DNA from 4 places in the Streptomyces paludis genome. Region 2 is predicted to be linked to each of the others. Evidence: riboswitches for the same ligand, from Rfam matches in the RefSeq annotation. Region 2 holds a riboswitch; each other region holds the start of a gene.
What was found. Region 2 has a riboswitch for S-adenosylmethionine ahead of DVK44_RS05400 (ABC transporter substrate-binding protein). Riboswitches for the same ligand answer to the same signal wherever they lie in the genome.
Positions count from the first base shown of each region.

Region 1: another riboswitch for S-adenosylmethionine. It lies ahead of DVK44_RS06640 (aminotransferase class V-fold PLP-dependent enzyme); the one in region 2 lies ahead of DVK44_RS05400 (ABC transporter substrate-binding protein).
Region 3: another riboswitch for S-adenosylmethionine. It lies ahead of DVK44_RS38005 (putative leader peptide); the one in region 2 lies ahead of DVK44_RS05400 (ABC transporter substrate-binding protein).
Region 4: another riboswitch for S-adenosylmethionine. It lies ahead of thrC (threonine synthase); the one in region 2 lies ahead of DVK44_RS05400 (ABC transporter substrate-binding protein).

Region 1 is NZ_CP031194.1:1,519,925-1,527,355, forward strand. It holds gene DVK44_RS06615 (C40 family peptidase) at 1-136, opposite strand, end outside; gene DVK44_RS06620 (NYN domain-containing protein) at 425-1,789, opposite strand; gene DVK44_RS06625 (hypothetical protein) at 1,826-2,068, opposite strand; gene DVK44_RS06630 (rhomboid family intramembrane serine protease) at 2,228-2,941, shown strand; gene DVK44_RS06635 (Lrp/AsnC family transcriptional regulator) at 2,938-3,219, shown strand; gene DVK44_RS06640 (aminotransferase class V-fold PLP-dependent enzyme) at 3,267-4,685, opposite strand; SAM riboswitch class IV at 4,915-5,032, opposite strand; gene trpD (anthranilate phosphoribosyltransferase) at 5,137-6,201, opposite strand; gene qcrB (cytochrome bc1 complex cytochrome b subunit) at 6,418-7,431, opposite strand, start outside.
Region 2 is NZ_CP031194.1:1,238,714-1,246,144, forward strand. It holds gene DVK44_RS05385 (aldehyde dehydrogenase (NADP(+))) at 1-316, opposite strand, end outside; gene DVK44_RS05390 (IclR family transcriptional regulator) at 510-1,280, shown strand; gene DVK44_RS05395 (penicillin-binding transpeptidase domain-containing protein) at 1,411-2,859, shown strand; SAM riboswitch class IV at 2,969-3,090, shown strand; gene DVK44_RS05400 (ABC transporter substrate-binding protein) at 3,260-4,405, shown strand; gene DVK44_RS05405 (ABC transporter ATP-binding protein) at 4,446-5,609, shown strand; gene DVK44_RS05410 (ABC transporter permease) at 5,606-6,520, shown strand; gene DVK44_RS05415 (ABC transporter permease) at 6,513-7,409, shown strand; gene DVK44_RS05420 (hydantoinase/oxoprolinase family protein) at 7,412-7,431, shown strand, end outside.
Region 3 is NZ_CP031194.1:7,539,159-7,546,589, forward strand. It holds gene DVK44_RS33050 (BMP family ABC transporter substrate-binding protein) at 1-672, opposite strand, end outside; gene mtnA (S-methyl-5-thioribose-1-phosphate isomerase) at 1,098-2,132, shown strand; gene mtnB (methylthioribulose 1-phosphate dehydratase) at 2,194-2,796, opposite strand; gene mtnC (acireductone synthase) at 2,793-3,515, opposite strand; gene DVK44_RS33070 (1,2-dihydroxy-3-keto-5-methylthiopentene dioxygenase) at 3,512-4,111, opposite strand; gene DVK44_RS33075 (glutathione S-transferase C-terminal domain-containing protein) at 4,483-5,262, opposite strand; gene DVK44_RS38005 (putative leader peptide) at 5,400-5,480, opposite strand; SAM riboswitch class IV at 5,511-5,655, opposite strand; gene DVK44_RS33080 (GNAT family N-acetyltransferase) at 6,148-6,921, shown strand; gene DVK44_RS37765 (putative leader peptide) at 7,049-7,174, shown strand; gene DVK44_RS33085 (LLM class flavin-dependent oxidoreductase) at 7,268-7,431, shown strand, end outside.
Region 4 is NZ_CP031194.1:4,325,203-4,332,633, forward strand. It holds gene DVK44_RS19215 (alpha,alpha-trehalose-phosphate synthase (UDP-forming)) at 1-285, opposite strand, end outside; gene DVK44_RS19220 (hypothetical protein) at 346-531, opposite strand; gene DVK44_RS19225 (glucosyl-3-phosphoglycerate synthase) at 637-1,689, opposite strand; SAM riboswitch class I at 1,878-2,005, shown strand; partial or broken gene thrC (threonine synthase) at 2,023-3,375, shown strand; gene DVK44_RS19240 (ubiquitin-like small modifier protein 1) at 3,517-3,792, shown strand; gene DVK44_RS19245 (cold-shock protein) at 4,198-4,401, shown strand; gene groL (chaperonin GroEL) at 4,771-6,396, shown strand; gene DVK44_RS19255 (RNA polymerase sigma factor) at 6,592-7,092, shown strand; gene DVK44_RS19260 (hypothetical protein) at 7,089-7,431, shown strand, end outside.

The sequences.
Region 1 (7,431 bases), 280 kb from region 2:
CCTTGACGTCTGCCTTGCTCGGCTTCGGGTCGGCCTGGGCGGCCTGGGACGTAAGAGCGACAGCGGCAGCGGCGACCGTGGTGAGCACGGTCACCCGTGCGCGGCTCGGCTGCTTGGGACGACGGTGGGACCCCACGGAGGCGAGCTCCTTCTCCTCAGCCGTCCACCGGGCCACGGTCGACGGTTACTTCGCCGCCACCCCGAATGGGTGATCAACCGCGCGAAGGTTCGAGGCATGACCCTAGTGACCTTCTTGTGATCAGTTCAAATCCTCACCAGAAAAAAGTCGGTCACGACGCATATTGTTTACAGCCACCACACAGGCAGTAGTGGACATTTGACGCTGCGCTCTGTCATTGCGCGACCAATTCGGTCATTGCGTGCAGGAGTTGACCAAAGCCCACATGATCCCGCCAATGCCCCGCTATACGCGCGAAAGCCGCTTCAGCAGCAGAGCGGACGCCACCGGCCGGGCCCCCGCCTTCGCCACCCCGTCCGCGACCTCCCGGTCGGTGGAGACGACCACCACGGGCCGGCCCGGCGGCTCCGCCCGGACGAGCTGGCGGATCAGCTCGTCCGCCGTCACCCCCGGCTTGGAGAACAGCACCCGCACCCCGCGCGGCGGCGCGAGCAGCACCGGCGCCGCCAGCTCCGCGCCGTCGAACACACAGGTCATCTCGGCACCCGTCTGCGCCGCCAGCATCGCCAGCCCGCCCAGCAGCCGCAGCCGCTGCTTCTCCAACGGCATCGTCGGATAACCGGTCTTGGTGACGTTGTAGCCGTCGACGATCAGATGCGCCTGCGGCAGCGCGAGCAACTGGTCCAGCAGCGCCGGATCCGTCTCGGAGAGCGCGCGGGCCGCCACGTCCTTCGGGGACATCCGGCCCGGCTCGACCGCGTCGACCGTATCGGCCGGGCGGCTGGCGGCCGGCGGCAGCGCCAGCTCCCGGCGCAGCCCCTGCGCCGACTCCAGCACCGTGTCCAGCAGCAGCCGCAGCCGCATGTCCTCCACCGACCGGCCCTCGCGCACGGCCCGGCGGCTCGCCTCCGCCGACGCCTCCGCCTCCGCCAGCCGCGCGCGGACCCGGCGCGTCTCGCTCTCGGCCGCCGACACCTGGGCGGCGTTCTCGGCCCGCAGCGCCTCGGTCTCCGCCGTCACCCGGCGCAGCGCCGCCTCGCCCCGCTTCACATCGCTCTGCGCGCTGCGCAGCTTGCGGTGGAGCGACTCGGTCTCCTTGCGGGCCGCCTCCAGCTCCGTACGCAGCCGCTCCGTGTCGGTCTTCGTCAGCGTCCTGGCGACCGCCAGCTCCTCGCGGAGCCGGTCCAGCTCGCGGCGGGTCTCCTCGTCGGCCCGCTCGGCGTCGGCGCGCTGCGCCTCCTCGCCCGCCGCGGCCACCAGCTTCACCCATCCGGGTGGTCTCAGCACATACGCGGCGGCGGCCACGTCGACCGGATCCGCGGCGGCCGGCGGTGACCCCGCCTCCAGGGCCGCGGCCAGCTCCGGCTGGGACTGGGCGATGCGCTCCCCGATCCGGCCCCGGAACACCGGGTCGCCCTCCAGGGCGGCGGCCATCGCGTTGCCCGCGAACTTCGTCCGCCGGTTCGGGGTGAAGCGGGCGTACTGGCGCAGCTGCGCCGGCAGCTCCGGGACGGTCAGACCGCCGAACGCCTCCGAGACCAGCGCCACCACCCGGCGCCGTACCCCGTCCGGGAGCGGACGGTCGAGTGCCTCCGCGGCGTCACCGCCGGCCGCGCCGGCCGGCTCAGCACCGCCCGTGGGCTGCTCCACGATCCGTCACCCCACTACCCCTTTCGGGCGGCTCCCTCAGGAACCGGCGCCCGGCCTGTCCACCAGTTCGATCTGATCCACCGCGTTGCACCAGCGGCAGCGCACGGACTCGATGGTCTCACTGACCACCTCGCGCTCCTCGACCTTAGGCTCCCCGGCCAGGTCCAGATGGACGTACTCGACGGACTTCGAGGACCGGGTCACATCGAACCGGGTCAGATTGCCGCACAAGGTGCAGCGCCAACGGGTGGTGGCCGTCGGCTGCGGAACCGTCGTCATCGTGATCGTGCCGTCCTTTTCCATCGTCCTTGGTGCGGGTGCCCCCGCGACGCGCCGTCGAACCGCGGATGACATCCGGCAACCCTACGGCCTCAGGAGCGCCCCGGGGGGCGGCGAGGCGCTCTGTACCGAAGGGTCCCGGTACGCCATGCTCTGTCCGTGATCTCATGGCGGAGGCTCGCACAGGGACCCGTGGTGACCTACGGGCTGATCGGCCTCTGTGTGCTGGCCTTCCTGCTCAGCCCGCTCTCCGGGCTCCGTCCGGGCCACGGCGACGGCGACGCCCTCCGCGCCGCCCAGAGCGCCTACTTCGAACGGTGGGGCGTCATCCCGGTCGAGCTGATGCGCGGCGCCTCCCCGCGCACCCTCCTCACCCCGTTCACCGCGCTCTTCGTCCACGGCGGCTGGCTGCATCTGCTCGGCAACATGCTCTTCCTGCATGTCTTCGGGGCGATGACCGAGCGGCGTATGGGCCGGGCGCACTTCCTGCTCTTCTATCTCGGCATCGGCTATCTCGCGCTCTTCGCGTACGCGGCGGCCAACGCCGGCTCCGCGCAAACCCTGGTGGGCGCCTCCGGCGCGATCTCGGGGGTGCTCGGCGTCTTCCTCTACCTCTTCCCCCGGGCCCGGGTCACCAGCCTCTTCCCGTTCCTGCTCTTCCTGCCGCTGCGCTTCCCCGCCTGGATCGTGCTGATCTTCTGGTTCGCGCTCCAGTGGCTGGCCCTGCGCGGCGCGGACGAGGGTCCTGGCGTCGCCTATCTGGCGCATCTGGTGGGGTTCGGCGCCGGGTTCCTCTACGCCTGGGTGCGCTACTGGCGTACCGATAGAGTGCACGGACAGACCGGGGCCACCGAGGGAGAACGCCAACCGTGATCACCGCGATCGTGCTCATCAAGACCAGCGTCGACCGGATCCCCGAGATCGCCGAGTCCATCGCCTCGCTCGACAGCGTCAGCGAGGTCTTCTCGGTGACGGGTACGTACGACCTGATCGCCATGGTGCGCGTGCCGAAGCACGACGATCTCGCCGATGCCATCCCCGGCCGGATCAGCAAGATCCCGGGCGTCGAGGCCACCGACACCCATGTCGCGTTCCGTACGTACTCCCAGCACGACTTGGAGGCGGCCTTCGCGATCGGACTCGACGCGTAGGACCGCCTCCGGCGGTGACGTACATCCGGCGGTGACGTACGGACGGGTTACGCGGCGACCGCTCCCCGGTCCGGGACGCAGCGGCCGTCCTCCGTGCGGTAGTTCCACCGGGCACCGTCGCTGACCAGCTCGCGCACGGCCCGGACGAACCGCTCCACGTGCTCGTCCGGTGTCCCGGCGCCGAAGCTCACCCGGATCGCGTTGAGCGAGCGCTCGCCCGGCTCCGCCTCCGGGGCGCCGCACTCCCCCGGGTCCTGCGGGTCGCTGCCCAGCAGGGTCCGCACCAGCGGGTGCGCGCAGAACAGCCCGTCGCGTACCCCGATGCCGTACTCCGCCGAGAGCGCGGCGGCGAAGTGCGAGCTGTTCCACCCCTCGACGACGAACGACAGCACCCCCACGCGCGGCGCGTCGTCCCCGAAGAGCGAGAGCACCTTCACCTCGGGCACCTCCGCGAGCCCCGCCCGCACCCGCGCCACCAGCGCCTGCTCGCGCGCCGACAGCGCGTCGAAGCCGGCCTCCGTCAGCGCCTTGCAGGCCGAGGCGATCGCGTACACCCCGATGACGTTCGGCGAACCGGCCTCGTGGCGGGCGGCCGTGGTGTGCCAGTCGACCTCGACACCGCCGTCGGCCCGGCGCGCCACCTTGCGGCTGGCGCCGCCGCCCGCGAGATACGGCTCGGCGTCCCGCAGCCAGTCGGCGCGGCCCGCGAGGACCCCGGAGCCGAACGGCGCGTACAGCTTGTGCCCGGAGAAGGCGATCCAGTCGACGTCCAGCTCCGCGATGTCCACCACGTGGTGCGGTACCAGCTGCGCGGCGTCCAGCACGATCCGGGCGCCGTGCGTGTGCGCGGCGGCGGCTAGCTCCCGGACGGGCCACAGCTCGCCCGTCACATTGGACGCGCCCGTCACACAGACCAGCGCCGGCCCCTTCGGGTCGCGCGAGGCGAGCGCGCGCTCCAGGGTGGCGACGGCCTCGGCCGGGGTGCGGGGGGCGTTGAGATACGTGACCGCCGCGTCGCGCCACGGCAGCAGCGAGGCGTGGTGCTCCGTCTCGAAGACGAACACCTGGCAGCCGTCGGGAATCACGGCCGCCAGCAGGTTCAGTGAGTCGGTGGTCGAGCGGGTGAAGACGACCTGGTCGTCCGGGCGGCAGCCGAGAAACTCCGCGACCGTGCGGCGGCTGTTCTCGAAGAGGTCCGTGGAGAGCTGCGAGAGATAGCCGGCGCCCCGGTGGACGCTGCCGTAGTAGGGGGCGTACGCGGCGACGTCGTCCCACACACGCTGGAGGGCCGGGGCGCTGGCCGCGTAGTCCAGGGCCGCGTAGCCGACCTCGCCGCCGGTGACGAGCGGCACGGTCACATCCCGCCCCAGCACCGGGAGCGGCGCGCCACAGGCGGGGTCGTCGGAGGACGGGGCGGTGGCGGCGGAAGCGGTGGCGGTGGCGGTGGCGTTCGGGTATGCGGACATGGCGGTATCTCCCGGCAGGACGGAACGGCGGAATGGCTTCAGAGACCCGCGGCAGGGCATGGCGGAGCCACGACAATCGCGCGGGGAATGCCTCGACACACGGAGATCACCGTGCGGAGGTGTGATGAAGAGGGGGCTCGGGAGCCGGTGTCCGGCTCCCCAGGGCCCTAACGCATTCGCTTGCTCACGAGACTGCTCCCTTGAGGACCAGGACCCCAAAGGCACAAGGGGTCCGCGCTTGCCGTAGACCTCGCTGCCTACGGCCTGGTCTTCACCCGGGGCACCCCGCCACGGACGGAGGGTTGCCGGACAGCGAGCCGGGGCCTAAATCGCTGTCACTCATGACCTTGGGCGAAAGTATGGCACAGCGTGCCGGACCGCCCAACAGCTGTCCGCGATACGGGACGGAGGCGCGGCCCCCGTCCCGTATCGTCTTCGCTTCGCCCCGCCGTCAGGCGTTGCTCGCGCTCACCCAGCGGGCCAGCGACCGCGCCGCCGCGCCCGAGTCGATGGACTCGGCCGCCCGCGCGATGCCCGCCGCCAGCTGGAGTTCCAGCGCGTCGTCGGTCGGGTCGAGGGCCACCAGCGCCGCCGCCGCGTTGAGCAGGACCGCGTCCCGTACGGGCCCGGTCTCGCCGGCCAGCAGCCGGCGGGCGACATCCGCGTTGTACGACGCGTCCGCGCCGCGCAGCGCCTCCACCGGTACGAGGGACAGCCCGACGTCGCGCGGGTCGAAGGGGCGCTCGGTGACCTTGCCGTCCCGGACGACCCAGACCCGGGAGGTGGCCGTGGTGGTCAGCTCGTCGAGCCCGTCGTCGCCCCGGAAGACCAGCGCGGACGAGCCCCGCTCGGCCAGCACCCCGGCGACGATCGGCGCCATCCGGGCATCGGCGACCCCGGTCGCCTGGGACCGTACCCGGGCGGGATTGGTCAGTGGACCAAGGAAGTTGAAGACCGTACGGATACCCAGCTCGCCGCGCGCGGCCCCGACATGGCGCAGGGCCGGGTGGAACTTCACCGCGAAGCAGAACGTGATGCCCGCCTCCTCGGCGACCTCGGCCACCCGCTCCGGGGTCAGCTCCAGATTGACGCCGAGCTTGGCCAGGACATCGGAGGCGCCGCTCGCCGAGGACGCGGCACGGCTGCCGTGCTTGACGACCTTCGCTCCCGTGCCCGCGACGACGATCGACGACATGGTGGAGATATTGACGGTCTTGGCGCCGTCGCCGCCGGTGCCGACGACATCGACGGTCCGGCCGGGCACCTCGATCAGCCGGGCGTGCGCGTACATCGTCCGGACCAGACCGCTGATCTCCTCGACGGTCTCGCCCTTGGCCCGCAGTGCCACCGCGAACCCGGCGATCTGCGCGTCGGTGGCCTCACCGCTCATCATCCGGTCCATGGCCCAGGCGGTCGCGGCGGCGCTCAGATCGGCGCCGTCCAGCAGGGCGTTCAGCACACCCGGCCAGGTGAGGTCCGCCACGGTGTCGCCTCCGACGGGGGTAACAGCGCTCATCGCTCGCTCCTGGTCTCCGGGACACGGGTACACGGGCCCGCGGGGACCCGGTGGCGCCAGCCTATCGGCGTACGCCCATGCCGTAAGACGCCTGCCCGCACTCCGGACGGGGACCGCCCCGGACGGGCCGGAAACGCCGGGGGCCCCGGCCGGTTCCCTCGCGGGAGACCGGGCCGGGGCCCTCGGTGGTGGCGACCTCGCTGAGGCCGGGTGGGATCAGTGGTGGCCGTGGCCGCTCTGGATCTCCTGGTACTCCTCGGCGGTAGGCTTGGGCAGCTGGTTCCCCTCGCCGTAGAAGCCCTTGCTGAGCTTGACGCGGACCTTCTCGACGGGCGAGACCTTGCGCTCGACACCGTTCTCGTCGACCGTGGGGCCCAGCTCGGCGGGCTTGTACTGCTCGTGCGCGGTGAGCGTGTGCAGCGCGCCCTGCTCCAGCGGGGTGTGGACCTCGATGAACTCACCGTGCGGCAGCCGCTTGATGATTCCGGACTCGCGGCCGTGCAGCACCTTCTCCGCGTCGCGCCGCTGGAGGCCGATGCAGATCCGCTTGGTGATGATGAAGGTGACGACCGGTGCGACGAAGAACCCGATCCGGACGACCCAGGTGATCGTGTTGATCGACAGATGGAAGTGGGTCGCCCAGAGGTCGTTCCCACCGCCCACCAGCAGGAGGAAGTACCAGACCAGCCACGCCACGCCGAACGCCGTACGGGTCGGCGCGTTGCGCGGGCGGTCCAGGATGTGGTGCTCGCGCTTGTCGCCGGTGACCCAGGACTCGACGAACGGATAGACCGCGATCGCGCCGAGGACCACACCGAGCAGCAGCAGCGGGATGAAGACGCCGAGCACAAGCGTGTGCCCCGCGAAGTTGATCTCCCAGCCGGGCATCACCCGGATGAGCCCCTCGGCCGCGCCCATGTACCAGTCGGGCTGTGCGCCGGTGGAGACCTGGTCGGGACGGTACGGGCCGAGCGCCCAGATCGGGTTGATCGTGGCGATCGCGGCGACGATCGAGATGACACCGAAGACCAGGAAGAAGAAGCCTCCGGCCTTCGCCATGTAGACCGGCAGCAGTGGCATGCCCACGACGTTGTTGTTCGTGCGGCCGGGGCCCGCGAACTGCGTGTGCTTGTGGTAGAAGACCAGGATCAGGTGGGCCACGACCAGCCCGAGCATGATGCCGGGCAGCAGCAGGATGTGGACCGAGTAGAACCGGGCCACGAAGTCCCC
Region 2 (7,431 bases):
GGAACGCGCCCTCGTCGACGACCGTCGCGAACGCCCTCAACTGGGCTGTCGTACGGGCGAGTTCGCCGGTGAGCCGGACGGGGCCGAGCGCGGTCTCGGCGTCGGCCGCCTCGATGACGTGCGGACCCGCCTCGTCCAGCAGCTCGGCCGCCCGGCGCAGCAGCGCGGCGCGCGTGGCGCGGTCGGCGAGCGCGGCGACGGCGGCGTGGGCGCCCCGTACCGCGAGATCCACTTCCTCGGTCGTGGCCTCCTGCGCGACCTCCTCACGAGGCTTTCCCGTTCGGGGGTCGACACTCCAGACTGGTGCTGCTGCCACCGCGGCTTCCTTCCCGACTGCGCGTACTGCGGACCACTGCGAGACCACTGCCATCCACCGGCGCGATTGCCGCGCCTCAGTTTTTGTTCGGTATTCTGAACAAGGTTCCTGATAGTGAATGTTTCAGGGACTCTATTTCCGCGTGTTCCGCCCGGTCAAGAGCGGTCCGAGCGGTGAGAGGAAGTGAGTGACGATGGCGGCTGCGGAGAGCGGCGGGGCCCAGGTCAAGTCCGCGGTGCGGACGGTGGAGCTGCTGGAGTACTTCGCGGGGAGCCCCGGGATGCACTCGCTGGCCACGGTCCAGGAGGCGGTCGGCTACCCCAAGTCCAGCCTCTACATGCTGCTGCGGACGCTGGTCGAGCTGGGCTGGGTCGAGACGGACGCGACGGGCACCCGCTACGGCATCGGCGTACGGGCGCTGCTGGTCGGCACCTCGTACATCGACGGGGACGAGGTGGTCGCCGCGGCCCGGCCCACCCTGGACCGGCTCTCGGACGACACCAGCGAGACCATCCACCTCGCGCGCCTCGACGGCACCAATGTCGTCTATCTCGCGACCCGCCAGTCACAGCACTATCTGCGCCCCTTCACCCGGGTCGGCCGTCGGCTGCCCGCGCACTCCACCTCCCTCGGCAAGGCGCTGCTCGCGTCGCACACCGACGACCAGGTGCGGGCGCTGCTGCCGGAGACCCTGCCCGCGCTGACCGAGCACACCCTCACGGACCGCGAGAAGCTCATCGCGGAGCTGGCGGTGATCCGGGAGCAGGGCTTCGCCGTGGACCGCGAGGAGAACACCCTCGGGCTGCGCTGCTTCGGTGTCGCGATCCCGTACCGCACCCCGGCGCGCGACGCGATCAGCTGCTCGGTGCCGGTGGCCCGGCTGACCCCGGGGCATGAACAGATGATCAAGGACGCGCTCTTCGACGCCCGCGACCGGCTCACCCTCGCGACCCGCCGCCTCTGAAAGCGGCACCGGCACGACACCGCGCGACAGTCGATTCCTTTCGCCCCTTATAGCGACCTTTATGAAGACTTCCTGAGAAGCCCGGCCCCACGGAACCCCGCCCTCCGCCCGCTCGTCCCTCGCTTATGAGATGAACAAGACGATCAGGCACACGGCGGTCATCTGTCTGCTCATGGTCCTCGCGCTGATGCTGCGGGCGACCTGGGTGCAGGCGTACGAGGCGAAGGCGCTCGCGGACAGCCCGTACAACCGGCGGACCGCCATCGCCCAGTACGCGCAGCCGCAGGGCGACATCATCGTGGCCGGCTCGCCGGTCACCGGTTCCCGGCGTACGGACAGCGGCGATCTCGCCTACGCGCGGACATACACCGACGGCGCGCTGTACGCGCCCGTCACCGGCTACAGCTCGCAGGCGTACGGCTCCACCCAGCTGGAGGGCATCTTCGCGGACGTCCTCGACGGGACGGACAGCGCGCTCAAGAACCCGGTCGACGCGCTCACCGGCAAGCAGACCACGCCCGGCGACGTCCTCACCACGATCGACCCGGCGGTCCAGAAGGCGGGCTACGCGGCGCTCGGCGACAAGAAGGGCGCGGCCGTCGCGATCGACCCGAAGACCGGCCGAATCCTCGCGGTGGTCTCCACCCCGTCGTACGACCCGACGGAGATCAGCGGGACGACCGACGGCGCCGCCTGGAAGAAGCTGACCACCAGCACGGACCAGCCGATGCTCAACCGCGCGCTGCGCCAGCCGCTGCCGCCCGGTTCGACGTTCAAGCTGGTCGTCGCGGCGGCGGCGCTGGAGAACGGGCTGTACTCCTCGGTCGACGAGGCGACGGACAGCCCGGACCCGTACACCCTGCCGAACACCCGGACCGTGCTGGAGAACGAGAGCGCCTCGGCGCCGTGCGAGAACGCCACGATCCGCACCGCCCTGCGGTACTCCTGCAACACCGTCTTCGCGAGGATGGCGGTGGAGCTGGGACAGACGAAGCTCCGGGCCATGGCGGAGAAGTTCGGCTTCGACAACACCACCCAGGACGTGCCCGTACGCGCCGCCGCGAGCGTCTACCCCACCGGGATGGACGAGGCGCAGACAGCGCTGTCGGGAATCGGCCAGTTCGATGTGACGGCCACCCCGCTCCAGATGGCGATGGTCTCGGCGGCGCTCGCCAACGACGGACTGATGGCGGCGCCGCACATGGTGTCCAAGGTGGTCGACAGCAGCGGCGGTACGGTGCGGTCGTACGAGGACAGCGACACCACCCGCGTCGTCTCCTCGTCCACGGCCGAGCAGCTGCGCAGCGCGATGGTGACGGTCGTGGAGGAGGGGACGGGGACGAACGCCAAGGTCAGCGGCGCCGAGGTGGGCGGCAAGACCGGCACCGCCCAGCACGGCGTGGACAACGACGGGACGCCGTACGCCTGGTTCACCTCGTACGCGAAGGACGCGTCGAGCGGCAAGGAGGTGGCGGTCGCGGTCGTCGTCGAGGACTCGGGCGCGGCGCGCTCGGAGGTCAGCGGCAACGGTCTGGCGGCGCCGGTCGCGCAGAAGATGATGGCGGCGGCCCTGGGATAGCGATCCGAAGAGATCCGTAGCGCCGAGCCGCGTCGCGCGGTGACCTGGACCACTCCCGTTGTGATCCAGGTCATCTTTGGTTTGGCTTAAATGAATGTTACTTTTTCGACGTCACGAGTCTCAGCGACAAGCCCCGGCTTGCTGAGCGGCAACCCTCCTTCTGCGGTGGGGTGCCCCGGGTGATGACACGGCTCCACGCGCACACCGATGTGCCGGGAGCAAGCGCGGACCTGTCGGTCAGGTCCTGGACCTGACGGGAGTACGGAATGACCTCGCGATTCGCCGCGCGCCACCTGCCTCGTGTCTCCCGGTCCGGCCCCCGGCACCGGCACCATGCCCGGCGCCGGCCACACGCGCGCCACTCGCCGTATTCACTCACCGCACTGAGGAGTTCTCTCTCATGAGATCTTTCCTGCCCCGCCCCGCCCGCGCCCGCCGGCGCGGCTATCTGCTGGCGCTCGCCTCGGCCGGCACCGTCACCGCGCTCACCCTGACCGGCTGTGGCGGCGTCGACACGGGTGGCGGCTCGGGCTCCTCCGGCAGCGGCTCGGGCGACGGCAAGGGCGAGTCGATCACCGTCACCGCCTTCGCCGGCGCGTGGGGCGAGCTGTTCAAGTCGTCCTTCGTGGAGCCGTTCGAGAAGGACACCGGCATCAAGGTGAACCTGGTGTACGGCGCCGACTCGGACTGGGTCACCAAGCTGCGCGCGGCCGGCGGCAAGAACGCGCCGTTCGACGTGCTCGCCCTCACCCCCGGCTCGCTGCACCAGGCCGTCGGCGGCGATCTCCTGGAGCCGCTGAAGACCGCCGACCTCAGCCACTGGAAGCAGCTCGACCCGGTGCTGACCGAGCGGTCCACGATCGACGGCGCGTCGTACGGCGTGCCGCTGACGACCGGTTCCAACGGGCTGCTCTACCGCACGGACAAGATCAAGCAGGCGCCCAAGGACTGGACCGACATCTTCGACAAGAAGTACTGCGGTCATGTCGCGCTGCCCCCGCTGACCTACAACGCCGGGCTGGAGTTCTTCTCCGCCCTGGTGTCCCAGGGCGGCGGCAAGCTCTCCAACCCCGCCGACGTCGACAAGGGCTTCAAGAAGCTCGCCGAGCTGAAGGGCTGCGTCTCGGCGTACCCGGCGGACGCCGGCAGCGTCGCCACCGTCCTCCAGAACGGCGACGCCTGGATCGTCCCGTTCTGGGACGGCCGCGCCTTCGCCATGGAGAAGGAGGGCCAGCCGATCGGCTTCACGTACCCCTCCTCGGGCGCGGTCGGCGCGCTGACCTCGTACTACGTCCCCAAGGGCTCGAAGCACACGGCCGCCGCGTACAAGTTCCTGAACTACCTGAGCGCGGCGGAGTACCAGAAGCCGTTCGCCCAGGGCACGTTCTACGGCGCGGGCAACGACAGCATCGACTACGACGCCGACTTCAAGGCCAAGGTGAAGTACGGCGAGGACGTCTACAAGAAGTTCACCTGGGTCGACTACAAGACCGCCACCCCCAAGCTCAACGAGTGGCAGCAGCGCTGGAACCAGATCTTCAAGTAGATCGGCAGACACCGGCGGAAGACAGACCCGAGGACCTGATGTGACCAGCTCACCGCAGCACCCCCACGCACCGCACCCCCCGCTCGACGCTCCTCACATCGAGATCGACGGTCTCGCCTCCGGGTACGAGGGACAGCGGGTGCTCGACGTCGACCGGCTCTCCATCCGGCGCGGCGAGTTCCTGTCCGTCCTCGGCCCCAGCGGCTGCGGCAAGACGACCCTGCTGAACAGCCTGGCCGGGTTCGTCCGCCCCACCGAGGGCCGGATCACGATCGACGGGGTGGACCTGACCGATGTCCCGACCCACCGCCGGGGCCTCGGTCTGGTCTTCCAGAACTACGCGCTGTTTCCGCACATGACCGTCGCGGACAATGTCGCGTACGGGCTGAAGGTGCGCCGGGTGGAGCGTGCCGAGCGGACCGAGCGGGTCACCGAGGCGCTGCGCCTCGTCGGTCTGGAGCAGTACGCGGCCCGCCGGCCCAAGCAGCTCTCGGGCGGCCAGCAGCAGCGCGTGGCGGTGGCGCGCGCGCTGGCCACCCGGCCGGCCGTGCTGCTGCTCGACGAGCCGCTGTCGAACCTGGACGCGAAGCTGCGCCGCGAGATGCGGGTGGAGCTGCGGGAACTCCAGCAGCGCCTCGGCATCACGATGGTCTTCGTCACACACGACCAGGAGGAGGCCATGTCGCTGTCCGACCGGATCGCCGTGATGAACGGCGGCCGTCTCGAACAGCTCGGCACGCCGACCGAGATCTACCGGACCCCGGCGACACGCTTCGTCGCCGAGTTCATCGGCGCGGCCAACATCCTGGACGGTACGGGCGCGGGCGCGGCGGACGGGACGACGACGCTCGCGGTGGGCGCGGCCCGGCTGGACTCGGGTCTGGCGGGCGTACGGGACGGGGAGGCGGTCACCGTCGCCGTACGGCCCGAGCGCGTCGCGGTGCTCCCGGCGGGCGGGGACGGGGACGGCGAGTCCGGTAACGGCGAGGCGGCCTTCCCCGGGGAGAGCGTCCGGCGCGGCTCCGGGATCGTCGGCTACCGGGCGTTCACCGGTGAGGCGTGGCAGACCCAGATCGTCGTCGCCGAGGGCGTCGCGATCAACGCCCGTACGGCCGAGGAGCCGCCGGAGGTCGGTGCGTCGGTGGTCTTCGGCTGGGCCGCGTCGGACGTCATCGTGCTGGAGCGAGCCGAGAAGGTCATATGAGCGCGCCGTCCACTTCGCCGGCCCTTTCGCCGGCCACTTCGCCGGCCCTCAAGAAGCCGCGCCGGCTGCGCGGGCTGCTGCCCGTCACCCCGGTCGTGGTCTTCCTGGCGGCCCTGTTCGTGGTCCCGCTGGTGCGGGTGTTCGCGCTCAGCCTGCATCCGGTCGACGCCAACGGCTATCCGCTGGACGGCTATTCGTTCGTCCAGTACCGCCGGGTCTTCACCGAGTCATTCTTCTCCGAGGCGCTCTGGCACAGCCTGCTCACCGCGCTGCTGGTCACCGTACTGAGCGTGCTGCTCGGCTTCCCCGCCGCGTACGCGCTCTCCCGGGCCCGCAAGGGCGTGGTGCGCACGCTGCTGTTCGTGGCGGTCGTCTCACCGCTGCTGACCAGCGTGGTCGTGCGCAGCTACGGCTGGGTCGTGCTGTTCTCCGCCAACGGCGTGGTGAACCGGACGCTGGTGTGGCTCGGTTTCCTGGACCAGCCCGCGCATCTGCTGACCAGCTATCTCGTGGTGGTCGTCTCGGTCGTGCATGTCATGCTGCCGTTCGCGATCCTGCCGCTGACCACGGCCCTCGGCGGGATCGACGACAATCTCCGGCGCGCCTCGCGGAGCCTGGGCGCGGGTCCGGTCCGTACCTTCTGGAAGGTCACGGTCCCGCTCAGCCTGCCCGGCATCGCCGTCGGCGCCACCGTGGTCTTCCCGCTGGCCATGGGCATCTACATCACCCCGCTGCTGGTCGGCGGCGCGAACCAGCCGCTCGCCGGGCTGCGCGTCTACTCGCAGATCACCGCCGTCTTCGACTATCCGGTGGCGGCGGCGCTGAGCCTGGTCCTGCTGCTGCTCACCCTGCTGGGCGTCTCCGTGCTCGGCACCGGGTTCCGCTTCTGGGAGAAGAGGCTTCATGGCTGACACGTCGAAGGTCTCGCCCGACGCCCGTACGGCGCCCGACACACGCACCTCACCCACCTCACCTGCCACACCCGTCGCGCCCGCCACACGTACCCCGCGTGCGCTGCGCCGGGCCGGGCGGATCGCCACCGGGCTGCCCGCCGCCGCCGTCTTCGTCTTCCTGCTGGCGCCGCTCGCAGTGCTGGCGCTCAGCTCGTTCAACGCGACCAGCTCGCTGAGCTTCCCGCCGAAGGGCCTGTCCCTGCGCTGGTACGGCGAAGTGCTGTCGTCCCCCGACTGGCAGGCGTCGTTCCGGCTCAGCGGGGTGCTGGTGCTGCTGGTCGTGCTGACCACGGTGACAATCGGCACGCTCGCCGCGTACGGGCTGGTCAGGGGGAACTTCCCGGGGCGCGGGGTGCTCTCCGGGCTGGCGCTGGCGCCGCTGATGGTGCCCGAGATCATCATCGCGCTGGGGCTGCTCTACTACTTCCAGGGCCTCGGCCTGGTCAACACCCTGAGCGGGCTCTGGCTGGCGCACTCGCTGGTGGCGCTGCCCTTCGTCATCCGTACGGTGATGGTCAGCGCGCAAGCGCTCGATCCGACCCTGGAGCGGGCGGCGGCCTCCCTCGGCGCCGGGCGGGCGCGTACGTTCCTGACCGTCACACTGCCGCTGCTGCGGCCCGGCATCCTCGCGGGCGCGGTCTTCGCGGCCGTCACCTCGCTCGGTGAGGTCGCGGTCTCCGCGCTGGTGTCCGGATCCAACACCACCACCGTGCCGGTACGGATCTTCTCCGCCGTGCAGTTCCAGCTCGATCCGTCCGTGGCCGCCGTCTCCACGCTGCTGATGCTGGCCAGTGTGGTCGTGCTGGTGGCCGTCGACCGGTTCACCAACTTCTCCGAGGTGCTCTGACCATGCCCGCTGCCCCTACCTC
Region 3 (7,431 bases), 6.3 Mb from region 2:
CGAGTTCGCCTGCTCCTTGGCGCGCGCCGAGTCGTCGAACGGGGACTGGCCGCCGACGAAGCGGGTGCTCGCGGAGGTCTTGGGGGCGACTTCCTTGGCGCCGGCCGCGAACGGGTCGCTGTAGCGCCGGAACTGCGGGGTGTCGAGCACGTCGACCGCGCCGACCTTGCCGCTCTTGCTGAGCAGCCCGGCCTCGGCGCCCGCCAGATAGACGCCCTCGTGCTCACGGAAGACGGCGCAGCTGACGTTCTTGAACGTCTTCGCCGTGCACGCGTCGATCATCAGGAACTGCTGCTTCGGGTGCGCCTCGGCCTGCTGGGCGACGAGGTCGGCGAACTCGAAGCCGACCAGCACGATCACGTCCGGCGCGGCGTCGACCGCGGCCTGCACGTTCTGCTGCTGGGAGGCGGTGTCGGAGGACTGGTAGACCTTCTGCGTCCCGCTGTGCGCCTTGGCCGCGGTCTTCACACCCTCGATCGCGAGCTTGAGGAACTCGTTCTGGCCCACCGGGTCCGGTGTCACCAGGGTGAAGGACTTCGCGTCCTTGGCGGCGGTGCCGCTCCCGGCGTCGGAGGTGTCGGTGTTCTTCGCCGCCGCGTTGCAGCCGGTGACGAGGAGCAGGGTGCCGGCCGCCGCGGCGGCGAACTGGAGTGAACGGGTTCTACGGGACATGGGGCGGCCTTCCGGGGCGGTACGGCGGGGGAGTGGGGACACGGGGGGTGCGGGGGTGCGGCTCGTGCGGGAGCCGCGAAGCTTCATGGAGATGCGTGGCCGAGAGGTGCGTGGCGGGCCACGGACCGGGGGCGGCGGAGCTGCCGAGCGGGATCAGCGACACGCGGGACAGCGGCGACAGCCGTCACTGGCGCATCGGCCGTGGTCGAGGAAGCGGCGCTTGGTCAGCGGCAACACGTCCTCCTTCGCTCGGGATGTCACTCGGACGACACCAGGACGCCACTCGGACGTCGCTCGGGCCCGCTCAACCGCGGGTGCTGGACTTTAACACCGGTTTCCGGACACCCGTGCGACCGTCTCGAAGTGTGGTTCCCCGAGGTCATGTACGGTGTCGCGCACCTTCGGAACATTCAGGAGCCCCCGCCATGACCCAGGAACTGCGCGCCGTCGAGTGGACCGGAAACGCCCTCTCGCTGATCGACCAGACCGTCCTTCCGCACGCCACCGAGATCCGCCGGATCGACGGTGTGGACGCGCTGGTGGACGCGGTCCAGCGGCTCGTGGTGCGGGGTGCCCCGGCGATCGGCGCGGCGGGCGCGTACGGGGTGGCGCTCGCGATGATCGAGGGGGAGCGCGAGGGCCGGTCGCGCGACGAGGTGCTGGCGGCCGTCGCGCGGGTCCGCGCGGCACGGCCCACCGCGGTCAATCTCATGGTCTGTGTCGACCGTGTCATGACCCGCTTCGACGAGGGCCTCGACGCGGTGCTGGCCGAGGCCGCGGCCGTACAGCGCGAGGACATCGGGGCGAACCGCGCGATGGGCGCGTACGGCGCGGACTGGCTCGTCGAACGGACCGGGGTGGACCGGCCGCTGCGGATCCTGACCCACTGCAACACCGGCGCGCTGGCCACGGCGGGGTGGGGCACCGCGCTCGGTGTCATCCGCGAGCTGCACGCCCGGGGCCTGCTGGAGGCCGTGTACGTGGACGAGACCCGGCCCCTGTTGCAGGGGTCACGGCTGACGGCCTGGGAACTCGCCCAGGAGGGCATCACCCACTACGTCCAGGCCGACGGCGCCGCCGCCGGCACGATCCTGAGCGGCCGGGTGGACGCGGCGATCGTCGGAGCCGACCGGATCGCCGCCAACGGGGATGTCGCGAACAAGGTCGGCACCGTGGGCGTCGCGCTGGCCTGCGCCGACGCGGGGATCCCGTTCCTGGTGGCCGCGCCCACGACGACGGTGGACCTGTCCACGGCGTCCGGGGCCGATATCCACATCGAGCTGCGCGGTGAGGACGAGGTGCTGGAGTGGGCGGGGGTACGGACGGCTCCGCCCGGCTCCCGCGGCCACAATCCGGCGTTCGACGTGACGCCGGCGCGGCTGGTGACGGGGCTGGTCACGGAGCGCGGTGTGCTGGAGGTGTCGGCGGGCGAGGTCCCGGCGGACGAGGTCTCCGCGTAACACACGGCCGGGGCCGGGGCAGCCCCGGCCCCGGCCGTGTGTTACGCGACCTCTGCCTCGCTCAGCGCTCCGTCAGCTCCAACTCCAGCAGCCATTCGACGACTTCGGTGTGGTGCCGGGCCTGGCGCGGAGTGTCGCCCCAGACGTACAGGCCGTGGCCCGCCACGACCACCGCGGGCATCCGCGGGTCCCGGGCCGCCTCCAGCCGGTCGCCGAGGACGCCCATGTCCTGGCTGTTGACGATGACCGGCAGGGTCACCTCCACATCGTGGGCGGGCTGCCCGACCCCCTTCAGCATCTCCAGGTCCCTCAGGACGATGCCCCCGGGCGAACGGCGTCCCATCGCCACCGACGCCACGGTGTGCACGTGGACGACCGCCCCCGCCCCCGTGAGCGCGGCGACCCGCGCGTGCAGCGCGGCCTCGGCCGACGGCCGGCCCCCGGCCACCGCCGCCCCCTCGGCGTCCACCAGCACCACGTCCGAGGGCGTCAGCTCGCCCTTGTCGTGGCCGCTCGCCGTGACCGCGAGCCGCAGCGGATCGCGGGACACCACGACGGACAGATTGCCGGACGTCCCCCGCATCCAGCCGAACGACGCGAAACGCGCGGACTCGGCGGCCAGTACGGCCCCGGCCTCTTCGATGTCGGGTGCGGAGGTGGTCACGGGTTGCTCCTTGCGCTGATGGTGATCTCGTCGAACGTCCCCGCCTCGGGGTGGCCGCCGAGGTCCTGCTCGTAGTACGGCTCGCCCGGCCGCCGGATCCGGACCGCGTGCCAGCCCGCGGCCCGGGCCGCGTCCAGCTCGCCCGGCCGGTCGGAGAGGAACAGCAGCCGCTCCGGTACGCCGCCGGTCGCCGCCGCGATACGGCGGTACGACTCCGGCTCCTGCTTGGGGCCCGCGTTCTCCGTGTCGTACAGCCCGGACACGAGCGGCAGCAGGTCGCCCTCCGGGCTGCTCGTGAACCACGCCCGCTGCGCGGCCACGGACCCGGACGAGTACACATGCAGGTGTACGCCGTCGGCGTGCCAGCGCCGCAGCACGGGCACCACGTCGTCGTAGAAGTGCGAGACCAGCTCGCCCCGGGCGAACCCCTCGGACCAGACGATCCCCTGGAGGGTCTTGAGCGGCGTGGCCTTGCGGTCCTCGTCGAGCCACTGGCCGAGCGCCTTCTCCACCCGTACGGCGTCCGCGTCCGGCTCGCCGAGCAGCTCCCGCACGCCCGCGACCGCGCGGGCCACCTCCGGGTCGTCCGCCCGCTCCGCGAGCAGCGCCGCGAAGCGGGAGCGCGAGTACGGGTAGAGCACATCGACGACGAATCCGGTGGCGCTCGTGGTGCCCTCGATGTCGAGCACCACGGCGTCCACCTCGAACCGGAGGCTCACACCGCCGCCCGGTCCTTCGCGTACCCGGCCGCGATCGTGTCGTAGTCGGGGAAGCGCGCGGCGATGGCGGAGCCGGTGAAGCTGCCGATCCAGCCGTCCTCCTCGTGGAAGAACCGGATCGCGGTGAACGCCGGCGCGGTGCCCATGTCGAACCAGTGGGTCGTGCCGCGCGGTACGCCCAGCAGATCGCCCTTCTCGCAGAACACGGCGTGCACCTCGCCGTTGACGTGCAGATAGAAGATCCCGGAGCCCGAGACGAAGAAGCGGACCTCGTCGTCGTCCTCGTGCGTGTGCTCCTGGAGGAACTTCTCCCGTGCGGCCTTCGCCTTCACCGGGTACTCGGGATCGTCGCTCGGGTGCAGCCCGAGGACATCGACCGTGGTGAAACCCTCCTCGGCGTTCAGCCTGTCGATCTCCGGCCCGTAGGCGGCGAAGACGGCGTCGCTGCCGGCGTCCTCGGGGAGTTCCTCGCGCACGGGCCACTGCTCGTAGCGCACACCGAGCGGCGCGAGCGCGGCGGCGATCTCCACGGGGTCGGCGGTGCGGCGCACGGTGGTCTCGGGGCCCGACTCCGGCCACGTCGTCAGCAGGGTCATGGAAACAACTCCGGAAGGTGGAAGGGATGTACGGGATGAGGCGCGGCGGTGGCGGCGGGCTGTGTCCGAATGGCGGACACGGGGCCGGAGCGGACGGGAGGCGGTGGTACGGGGCGCGCGGCCGGGCGGGGCGTGGTGTCAATCGCCGCACGCCGCGCCGGTACAGCGTCGTACCGCTGTCGCGCCTGGTGTTCCCATCGGATGCCTCACTGTCCCGGGCCGGGTGCCGGTCCCGGAATGGTAACCCCCGGCGGTACGGGCGGGCACGTGCGGCGAAGGCGTTGTCTCACTCCATGAGAAGCCGTCCACCGATGTTGCTCAGCGCCCCGCCCGCGCGCGGTGTGCACAACACCGTGCGCGAACCGCGGGGCTCAGGCCGCGTCGGGCACCGCGCCGCTGCTGCCCCGGAAGGCGGGGTGGTCGCCGAGGCGGCGTACGTACTCCCGGAGCCGAGGGTACGCGCTGAGGGTGCCGGCCGGGACGAGGGGGACGAGCGCCACCCACAGGTCCACATCCGCGGCCGTCAGGTCATCGCCCAACGCGTGGCTCGTTCTGGTGAGTTGGTGCTCCAGCAGGCTCAGTGCCGACGATCGCGCGGCGGCCGGCGCGGCCGGGGTGACGTTCCGGTCCAGCAGATCGCGGAGTGTGTCGATCTCCGGGGCGAGGGCCGGCGGGTGCAGGACGGGGCGGGAGCCGTCCGAGCAGGAGAGCGGGCCGGCCAGGTCGCCGAGGATGTCGGAGGTGCGGTTGCTGACGATGCGCCCGCTCCAGCGGTCGCGCAGCGCGGGCGCCGTCAGCGGGCCGTCGTAGTGGTGCACCGTGGCCTCGTACGCGCCACGCAGCGACGCGAAGGCGTCGGGCGTCTCGGCGGGGTGGGTCAGGAGTGTGGTGGCGACCGAACCGTCGAGGCCGAGCAGGCCGAGAGTGATCGAGATACGCAGCGAGCGGGGACAGCTCGCCCGCAGAAAGAGGTCGTAGCGGTGCGGCACCGGGTAGAAGCCGCCGGCGAGGCCGACGCCGATCCGGCTGCGGAAGCGGTACGGACGGGTGCGGGTCGCGGCCGTCCCGGGCCGGGGCCCCGAGGCGGACTGACTCTGCCGGCAGCCACGGGTAGTGGCGGCGCCGGCGCTGCGCGAAGCTGTCTCGGGCATGACTCTCCCTTGGGGGAACGAGGAGGCCACCGCGGCCTTGTGGGCGTCAGGGGCCTGATGCGGGGGTGACGTGCGAGGGCGACTGCGGGCGACCGCGCTGCCGCGCACCGGTCCGGATCGGACGGACCGGTCACGGATCAGTAGGCGCTGGAGACCCGCTGGAGATCGATGTGCAGGCGCCTCGTCAAGCCGTTCCGCGGCAGTGCCACCCGTGCCACCCGTCCTACCCTCGGGGCCCGCGAGACGCGAGACCGCGCTTGTCCCGCCGCGTCGGCGGAACCCGGTCGTCACCCGGAGCACCCCGTCGCGGTGGAAGGGTTGCCTGTCGGCGGGCCGGGGCCGAAGACCACGGGAGCGGGACGAACCCGCGCCGTGGCGCTGACAATCGTGACCGTCCACGCCAGTCTGGGCGCGCTCCGTGACGCCGTCAAGAAGGCCGCGCGTACGGTCTCACGTGGTGGTCACTCGCGTTGACATCCTTTTCGGGGCATGCATACCGTGCGGCGACCATGAGATCCCCTCGGGGGCGGAAGAGTGAGGGCGACAGCCATGCGCGCAGCTGACGGTACGGCCGCACAGCCGCGCCCCGGCCGCGGCCCGCTGCGCACGGACCGCACCGTCGCCCCGCCGTGTCTCAACAGCGCGCCGTGTGCCGCCGGTTGTTGTGCCGCCGTATGCCGCGGCCTCTGTCGACGCTGACCGTTTCCCGGGCGTCCGACAGCCACTGACACCGTGGTTGCGGTGTGCCCCCCGCTCCCGCGCTCCGGAGGATTCCGCACGCGCGTCAGCGTCCGGGTCCGTTTCCGCCGGACCCCTCCGCCGCCGAAGCACGGCGCACCCCGACCGCGCCCCGCCGCGTTCCAGACAGGGAGACCCCGCACCGTCATGTCCACCAGCATCCACCGCGCCCCGTACCCCACTTCGGGCCCGCTCCCCGGCCCGGCGGCGGCACCGCACCTCCTGGACAACGCCGCCTGGGCCGCGCTGACCGGCCCGCACGCCCATCTCGCCGAGCGCGTCGGCCGGGCCGCCCGCTACCCCGTGGACGTCTCCCCGTTCACCGCCCTGGCGGACCCCGACGACCCCCGCGCCTGGGACGACCTGGCCGCGCTCGTCGGCCCCGGCACCGTCACCCCGGTCACCGGGATCCGGACCGTGCCGGCCGGCTGGGAGACCGTACAGAACGGCGAGGGCGTGCAGCTGGTCGACACCGCGCTGTACGCCGAACCCGCGCCCGAGGCGGTACGGCTCGGGCCCGCCGACGTACCCGAGATCCTCGCCCTGATCGCCCTCACCGAACCGGGCCCCTTCCTGCCCCGTACCGTCGAACTGGGCACCTACCTCGGCATCCGGGACGGCGGCAGACTGATCGCGCTGGCCGGCGAACGGCTGCGCCCACCGGGCTGGACCGAGATCAGCGCCGTCTGCACCCACCCGGACCACCGGGGCCGCGGCCTGGCCACACGGCTGGTCCGCGCGGTCGCGGCGGGCATCAGGGAACGCGGCGACACCCCCTTCCTCCACGCGGCGGCGAGCAACACCGGCGCGATCCGGCTCTACGAGTCGATCGGCTTCACCCTGCGCCGCCGTACGCGGTTCGTGCTCGTCCGCACACCGCACGCGGAAGAAGAAGCCGCGCGGCCGGAAGAAAAGGCGTAGCCGTGCTGTTGAGCCTGGCGACGAGCGGGCGGCGCGCCGTCGAAGCGCCGCGCCGTGCCGGGCCGGACAGGGCCCCGGGAGGACCGGGCCACCGGGCCACCGGACGGAGAGGGCGGAGGTGAGGCACATGCGTCCCGTGTTCCGTCACCGCGCCCAGGGACCCGCCGCGCCCACCGCGCCGCGCCGTCTGCATCTGTACTCCCGGACGCATATCGACCTGCTGCGGGTGGCCGGCGCGCTCTGTCGCCCCTGACCCGCTGTTCTCGCGGCCGCACCCCCTCGTCCGGGGGCCGGCTCCCTCGTTACGGCTGATCAGGAAGGCGTCACCGCCGTGTCCGTCACTCCCGTGTCCTCCTCCGCACCCGAGTCCTCCTCCGCACCCGAGTCCCCCGTACCCGCCCCGCTGCACCTCGCCGTCGCCCTCGACGGCGCCGGCTGGCACCCGGCCGCCTGGCGCGAGCCCGTCGCCCGCCCCCGTGAACTGCTCACCGCCGCCTACTGGACCGACCT
Region 4 (7,431 bases), 3.1 Mb from region 2:
CGCGTCGGCGTAGACCTCGGGCGGGACGGCGATCATGCGGACCCGCTGCCCGCCCGTGTCCGCCGGGTCGAGCCGGCCGTCCAGCCGCCGGACGGCCTCGCGGTCGCCCTCGCCGAGCGCCGCGCACACCCAGACGGCGTCCGTGTCCGGGCCGATGGCCGACAGCCCGGAGACCAGCCCGCCGCCGCCCCGCTTGGCGACCAGGGCGCCGCCGTCGCCCACGGCGTACGAGACGGGGCCTCGGTTGGACGCGACGAGTACGTGTGCGGGCTGCTGCGAGACCATGTGCCGAAACCTAGCCCGCGCGGCGAGCGCTCAAACGTACGGACGTGCGGGTGTGACCCGTCAGTCGTGCGGGCCGCGCGTGTTCCGGGTGTCCCGTGCGCTGCGTGTCGCCGCCAGGGCGACCGCCGCGGCGCCCGCGAGCGCGAGCGCCACCCCGCCGAGCAGCCAGAGGCTCTGGGCGGCGGCGTCGGTGAGGGCCAGCTGGCGGTCGGCGTCCGCGATCATCCCGATGAAGATGTGGTTCATACCCATAAGGGACGAATCTAGATAATCGGACTGGTGGGGTGGTGCACGCCGCGCCGGTGTGGGGCGGCGGACCGGTGCGGGGCGGCGGGCCTCGGCCCCTCATTTTTACGCTGCCCGCCCCGCCGTGTACTCGGCTATCTCGCGCATCGGCGGGCGCTCCTCCGTGTCCACCGCGTACGTCCGAGGCGCGAAGCCGCCCTCACCGCCCTCGCGCCGCTCGAACTGCGTCAGCCGCGGCCGTACCAGCTGCCCCAGCTGCCCGACCTGCCCCAGCTGGCCCGCCTGCCCGGCTGCCGCGCGTCCCCGCGACAGCCGTAGCTGCGCCGTGCGGTAGATCGCCGCCGCCATCCGGCCGAGGGCCGCGTCGTCCTGGTGGCGGTGCAGCCGTACCCCTACGTCGACCTGGGCCAGCGCGTCGAGCCCCACCGTGTGGAGCGCGTCGACGAGGAGGCCCAGCTCCACGCCGTACCCGACCGGGAACGGCAGCCGCTCCAGCAGGGCACGGCGTGCCGCGTACTCCCCGCCCAGCGGCTGGACGAAACCGGCCAGCCGGGGCCAGTGCAGATTGAGCAGCGGGCGGGCCACCAGCTCGGTCACCCGGCCGCCCTGACCTGCGGAGGAGCCTGCGGAGGAACCGGCAGCGGGCGTGCTGCCTTCCGTAACGTTCCGCAGCGGCCGGTCGTACATCGCCTTCACGAAGTGCACCTCCGGGTCCGTGAGCAGCGGGCCCACCGTCCCGGACACGAAGTCCGCCGAGAACTCCCTCAGGTCGGCGTCCACGAAGCACACGACATCGCCGCTCGTCACCAGCAGCGACCGCCACAGCACCTCGCCCTTGCCCGGTACGGCCGGCAGCCGCGGCAGGATCGCGTCCCGGTGCACGACACGCGCGCCGGCCGCCGCCGCCACCTGGGCCGTACGGTCCGTGGAGCCGGAGTCGAGCACCACCAGCTCATCGACCAGCGGCGCCGTCCGCGTCATCAGCGCGCGCCGGATCTCGGAGACGATCTCGCCGACCGTCCCCTCCTCGTTCAGCGCCGGCAGCACCACGCTCACCGTGCTGCCCCGGGCGGCCTTCGCCGCCAGCAGCTGGTCGAGCGTACGGTCGGCGGCTGACCAGGAGCGCCTGGCCAGCCAGCGCTCCACCTCTTCCAGCACGTTCGGTACTCCCTGCGCTGATCCGTAAAATCGGGGGGTAAGCCACTGATCAGGATGATCCAGTGGGACCGTGTGTGATCCATCTCGCGGTGCGGACGACTATCTCAGCCGTCCACTCCTTCGGTTACAGTCTTGAACAACACCAGCAGGTGAAACAAACGCACCGGACCCCGGGTCCGGCGTCATAGCGCTCATCCAGAGGGACTGAGGGAACGGCCCGTTGAAGTCCCGGCAACCCTCCCGCCGACCGCGAGGTCACGGTGGGGAAGGTGCCAATTCCGTCTTGCGGCGAAGTACGTCGCGAGGAAGATGAGGAGAAAGGGCCTCGCCATCATGGCTGTGCAGACCGTCCCGAACAGCGTTCCGACCACAGAGTCCGCTGGGACCACCGAGTCCGCTGAGACCGCAGGGACTACCAAGACCACTGAGTCCGCTGGGACTGTTGATTTCGGTCCCGCCGTCGCGCTCTCCTGCCGCGAATGCGGCGAACGTTTCGCCCTCGGCCCCATTTTCGCCTGCGCGAGCTGTTTCGGGCCGCTCGAAGTCGCGTACGAGCTGCCCAGCGGCAACCCCGAAGAGCTGAAGAAGCGCATTGCCGAGGGCCCCGACAACATCTGGCGGTACGCGCCGCTGCTGCCGGTCCCCGCCGATGTGGCCACGAAGCCGAATATCAACCCCGGTTTCACCAAGCTCGTCAAGGCCGACAATCTCGCCCGTGAACTGGGCATCACCGGCGCGCTCCACATCAAGGACGACTCCGGCAACCCGACGCACTCCTTCAAGGACCGTGTCGTCGCCATCGCCGTCGAGGCCGCCCGCGCCTTCGGCTTCACCACGCTCTCCTGCTCCTCCACGGGCAACCTCGCGGGCGCCGTCGGCGCCGCCGCCGCCCGCGCCGGGCTGCGCTCGTGCGTGTTCATCCCGCACGACCTGGAGCAGGGCAAGGTCGTCATGGCCGCGGTGTACGGGGGTGACCTGGTCGGCATCGAGGGCAATTACGACGACGTGAACCGTTTCTGCTCCGAGCTGATCGGCGACCCGCTCGGCGAGGGCTGGGGCTTCGTCAACGTCAACCTCCGCCCGTACTACGGCGAGGGCTCCAAGACGCTCGCGTACGAGATCTGCGAGCAGCTCGGCTGGCGGCTGCCCGACCAGATCGTCATCCCGATCGCCTCCGGCTCACAGCTCACGAAGATCGACAAGGGTCTTCAGGAGCTGATCAAGCTGGGCCTGGTCGAGGACAAGCCGTACAAGATCTTCGGCGCCCAGGCGGAGGGCTGCTCGCCGGTCTCCACCGCCTTCAAGGCGGGTCATGACGTCGTACGGCCGCAGAAGCCCAACACGATCGCCAAGTCGCTGGCGATCGGCAACCCGGCGGACGGCCCGTACGTCCTGGACATCACGCGCCGCACGGGCGGCGCCGTCGAGGACGTCAACGACGAGCAGATCGTTGACGCGATCAAGCTGCTTGCCCGTACGGAGGGGATCTTCGCGGAGACGGCGGGCGGGGTGACCGTCGGTGTGACGAAGAAGCTCATTGAGACCGGACTCCTCGACCCGACGCTCACCACCGTGGTCCTGAACACCGGTGACGGCCTCAAGACGCTGGACGCCGTGGCGCCGACGACCGGGCCGACGGCGACGATCAGGCCGAGCCTCGACGCGTTCCGGGCGGCCGGGCTGGCGACGGACTCCGAGGCCGCGGCGGGCTCCGAGGCCGCGGCGGGCTCCGAGGCCGCGGCGGGCTCCGAGGCCGCGGCGGGCTGACCGGAGTCGGCCGTGCGCCGGCTCGACCCCGTACTCCGCAGAAGCAGAAAGGGCACCACCATGAGCGTCAAGGTCCGCATCCCCACCATCCTCCGCACGTACACCGGTGGTGAGGCCGAGGTCCCGGCGGAGGGCGCGACCCTCTCCGAGGTCATCCAGTCCCTGGAGGCCAACCACCCCGGCATCGCCGCGCGCGTCCTGGACGACCAGGGCAAGCTGCGCCGCTTCGTGAACGTGTACGTGAACGACGACGACGTCCGCTTCGAGCAGGGCCTGGAGACCGCGACGCCCGAGGGCGCCGGCATCTCGATCATCCCGGCGGTGGCCGGCGGCTGATCGCCGCGTCCGTACGTACGTCGCGTCCCGTACGTACGTCGCCTCCGTACGTAAGTGCTGTTACTGGAATGGCCTCCTCCGCAAGCGAAGCGGAGGGGGTCATTCTGCATGGTTGAGCGCGATAGAGTGGGGGAAGGCCCCGCTGTCCGCCGCCGTCGGCGCGCGCGAGAACGCGACAACATGAGGCCGATCTCCCGGTGGCCTTTGTGCGATAGGTGCGCTTTGCCCGGCCCGACTTGCCCTGGATCGCTGCGAATTCATCGCTATGCGAGTTCGGCCACGCCCAGATTTCTCGTCCGATTGACCTGTTGCAGAGGGCAGTTGGGCAGATACATTCAGCCGCGGTCGACGCGTTCCGACGCGAAGTGTGGCCCCGTGCAAGGGCCAGTAATAGGGGAGTTAGGCATGGCTCAGGGCACCGTCAAGTGGTTCAACGCGGAGAAGGGCTACGGCTTCATCGCGGTAGACGGTGGTGCGGATGTTTTCGTCCACTACAGCGCGATTCAGATGGACGGTTACCGCACCCTTGAAGAAGGTCAGCGAGTGGAGTTCGAGATCTCGCAGGGCCAGAAGGGTCCGCAGGCGGACATGGTCAAACTCGCCGTCTGATCCCGGCGCGATCGGCCACCGACGCACTCACGACACGCGGCACGTCACTCACGCCGAGGGGCCCGCATCCAGTGATGGATGCGGGCCCCTCGTGCGTCCGTCGTCACCGGGGGAAGGAGCCCCGGCCCTCCGGGAGACGCTTGCACTCTCGGGTGCCGAGTGCTAATTATTGGCGTTAGCACTCTGCACATGAGAGTGACAACTTAAGGACCGGGTCGGTGAGGCTCGGAGGGTCGGTGGGGCAAGGAACCACCCGGCTCTCAGGCCGTCCGTCGCGGGCGCCAGCGCGGTCCGGAGCAATCCTTCCTCCAGCTCGGAATCTCTGTTTCGAGCGGGGGAGACCCGATCCGTCCGGGAGGACCACTTCACATGGCCAAGATCATCGCGTTCGACGAGGAGGCACGGCGCGGTCTCGAGCGCGGGATGAACCAGCTCGCCGACGCCGTCAAGGTCACCCTTGGTCCCAAGGGCCGCAACGTTGTCCTTGAGAAGAAGTGGGGCGCCCCCACGATCACCAACGATGGTGTCTCCATCGCCAAGGAGATCGAGCTCGAGGACCCGTACGAGAAGATCGGCGCCGAGCTGGTCAAGGAAGTCGCCAAGAAGACGGACGACGTCGCCGGTGACGGTACGACCACCGCGACCGTCCTGGCCCAGGCGCTCGTCCGCGAGGGCCTGCGCAACGTCGCCGCCGGCGCCAACCCGATGGCCCTCAAGCGCGGCATCGAGAAGGCCGTCGAGGCCGTCTCCGGTGCGCTGCTGGAGCAGGCCAAGGACGTGGAGACCAAGGAGCAGATCGCTTCGACGGCCTCCATCTCCGCCGCTGACACCCAGATCGGCGAGCTGATCGCCGAGGCCATGGACAAGGTCGGCAAGGAAGGCGTCATCACCGTCGAGGAGTCCCAGACCTTCGGGCTGGAGCTTGAGCTGACGGAGGGCATGCGCTTCGACAAGGGCTACATCTCGGCGTACTTCGCGACCGACATGGAGCGCATGGAGGCGTCGCTCGACGACCCGTACCTCCTGATCGTCAACTCCAAGATCGGCAATGTGAAGGACCTCCTTCCGCTGCTGGAGAAGGTCATGCAGTCGGGCAAGCCCCTGCTGATCATCGCGGAGGACGTCGAGGGCGAGGCTCTGTCGACGCTGGTCGTCAACAAGATCCGCGGCACCTTCAAGTCCGTCGCCGTCAAGGCCCCGGGCTTCGGCGACCGCCGCAAGGCGATGCTGAACGACATCGCCATCCTCACCGGCGGTACGGTCATCTCCGAAGAGGTCGGCCTCAAGCTGGAGAACGCCGGTCTCGACCTGCTGGGCCGCGCCCGCAAGGTCGTCATCACCAAGGACGAGACCACCATCGTCGACGGTGCCGGTGACAGCGACCAGGTCGCCGGGCGGGTCAAGCAGATCCGCGCCGAGATCGAGAACAGCGACTCGGACTACGACCGCGAGAAGCTCCAGGAGCGTCTGGCGAAGCTCGCGGGCGGCGTGGCGGTCATCAAGGCCGGCGCGGCGACCGAGGTCGAGCTGAAGGAGCGCAAGCACCGCATCGAGGACGCGGTGCGCAACGCCAAGGCCGCCGTCGAGGAGGGCATCGTCGCCGGTGGTGGCGTGGCTCTGCTCCAGGCTTCCTCGGTCTTCGACAAGCTTGAGCTGACGGGCGACGAGGCGACCGGCGCCAACGCCGTGAAGCTCGCGCTGGAGGCTCCCCTCAAGCAGATCGCCGTCAACGGTGGCCTTGAGGGCGGCGTCGTCGTCGAGAAGGTCCGCAACCTGAAGGTCGGCCACGGCCTGAACGCGGCGACCGGCGAGTACGTCGACATGATCGCCGAGGGCATCATCGACCCCGCGAAGGTCACGCGCTCCGCGCTCCAGAACGCCGCCTCCATCGCGGCGCTGTTCCTCACCACCGAGGCTGTTATCGCCGACAAGCCCGAGAAGGCCGGCGCGGCCCCCGCGGGCGGCGGCATGCCGGGCGGTGACATGGACTTCTGATCGACCGGGGCTCCGGCCCCAGTGGATCAACTGTCCTGACCGAGGGCGGCATTTCCTTCCAGTTGACGGCCGATGACTGATGGCCGATGGCTGACGGAGGGGATGCCGCCTTTCGGCGTTTGCGGTTCGGTGGCCTTGGCTGTGTGGCTGTGCGGCTGTGTGTAAGGATCCGCCGGTGCATGACATATAAGGGGTGTGGAGACCAGGGGGAGCAACACCGCGAAGACCGCGCGCTTCACCGCGCTGTACGCCCGCGAGCAGCCGCGCGTATTCGCTTACGCGTACCGGCGGCTGGGCGACCGGAACGAGGCCGAGGAGCTGACGGCCGAGGTCTTCCGGATCGCGTGGGAGCGTACGGCGACGGGCGGCGAGGTCATGACCACGGGCTGGCTCATCGTCACCGCGCGGAATCTGCTCGCCAACCACTACCGCGCGACCGCCCGGCTCACCGACCTCCACCGCCGTATCACCGCCGAGCTGGACCGCGCCCCGGCCTCCGGCCAGGACACCGCCGTACTCGACGCCCTCGACCAGCTCCCCGCCCGGCACCGTGACGTGCTCCTCCTCAGTTACTGGGACGGGCTGAGCGCGGCCGAGACCGGTGAGGTGCTGGGTTGCGCGGCCCCGGCGGTCTGGGTACGGCTGCACCGCGCCCGTAAAGCATTCCGCGCCGTTTACGTGGAGGAGTCCGAATGAGGCGAGTCAAGTCCTTGATCAGGCAGACGAATCCGGTGCCGGACGCGGCGCCGGGTCCTTCTGCTTCCGGCCGGGCGCCGCGCTTCCGCCGGGGCTGGGGCCGGGGCTTTCTGATGGCGGCGGTGGCCTGTGGCGCGGTGGTGGCCCTCGGGGTCGGGGCCGTCCTCGTACTCCTGGACGGGCAACTGCCCGGCGGTCCTGGCGGTACATCCGTCGCGGCCGACGAACCGTACTACCACACCACGGCCGAGCTGGAGGCGTCCGCCGACCTCGTCGTCCGCGCGAAGCTGGGGACCGGACGGACGGAGAACCGCGACGGCGTGACGAACATGGTCGCCC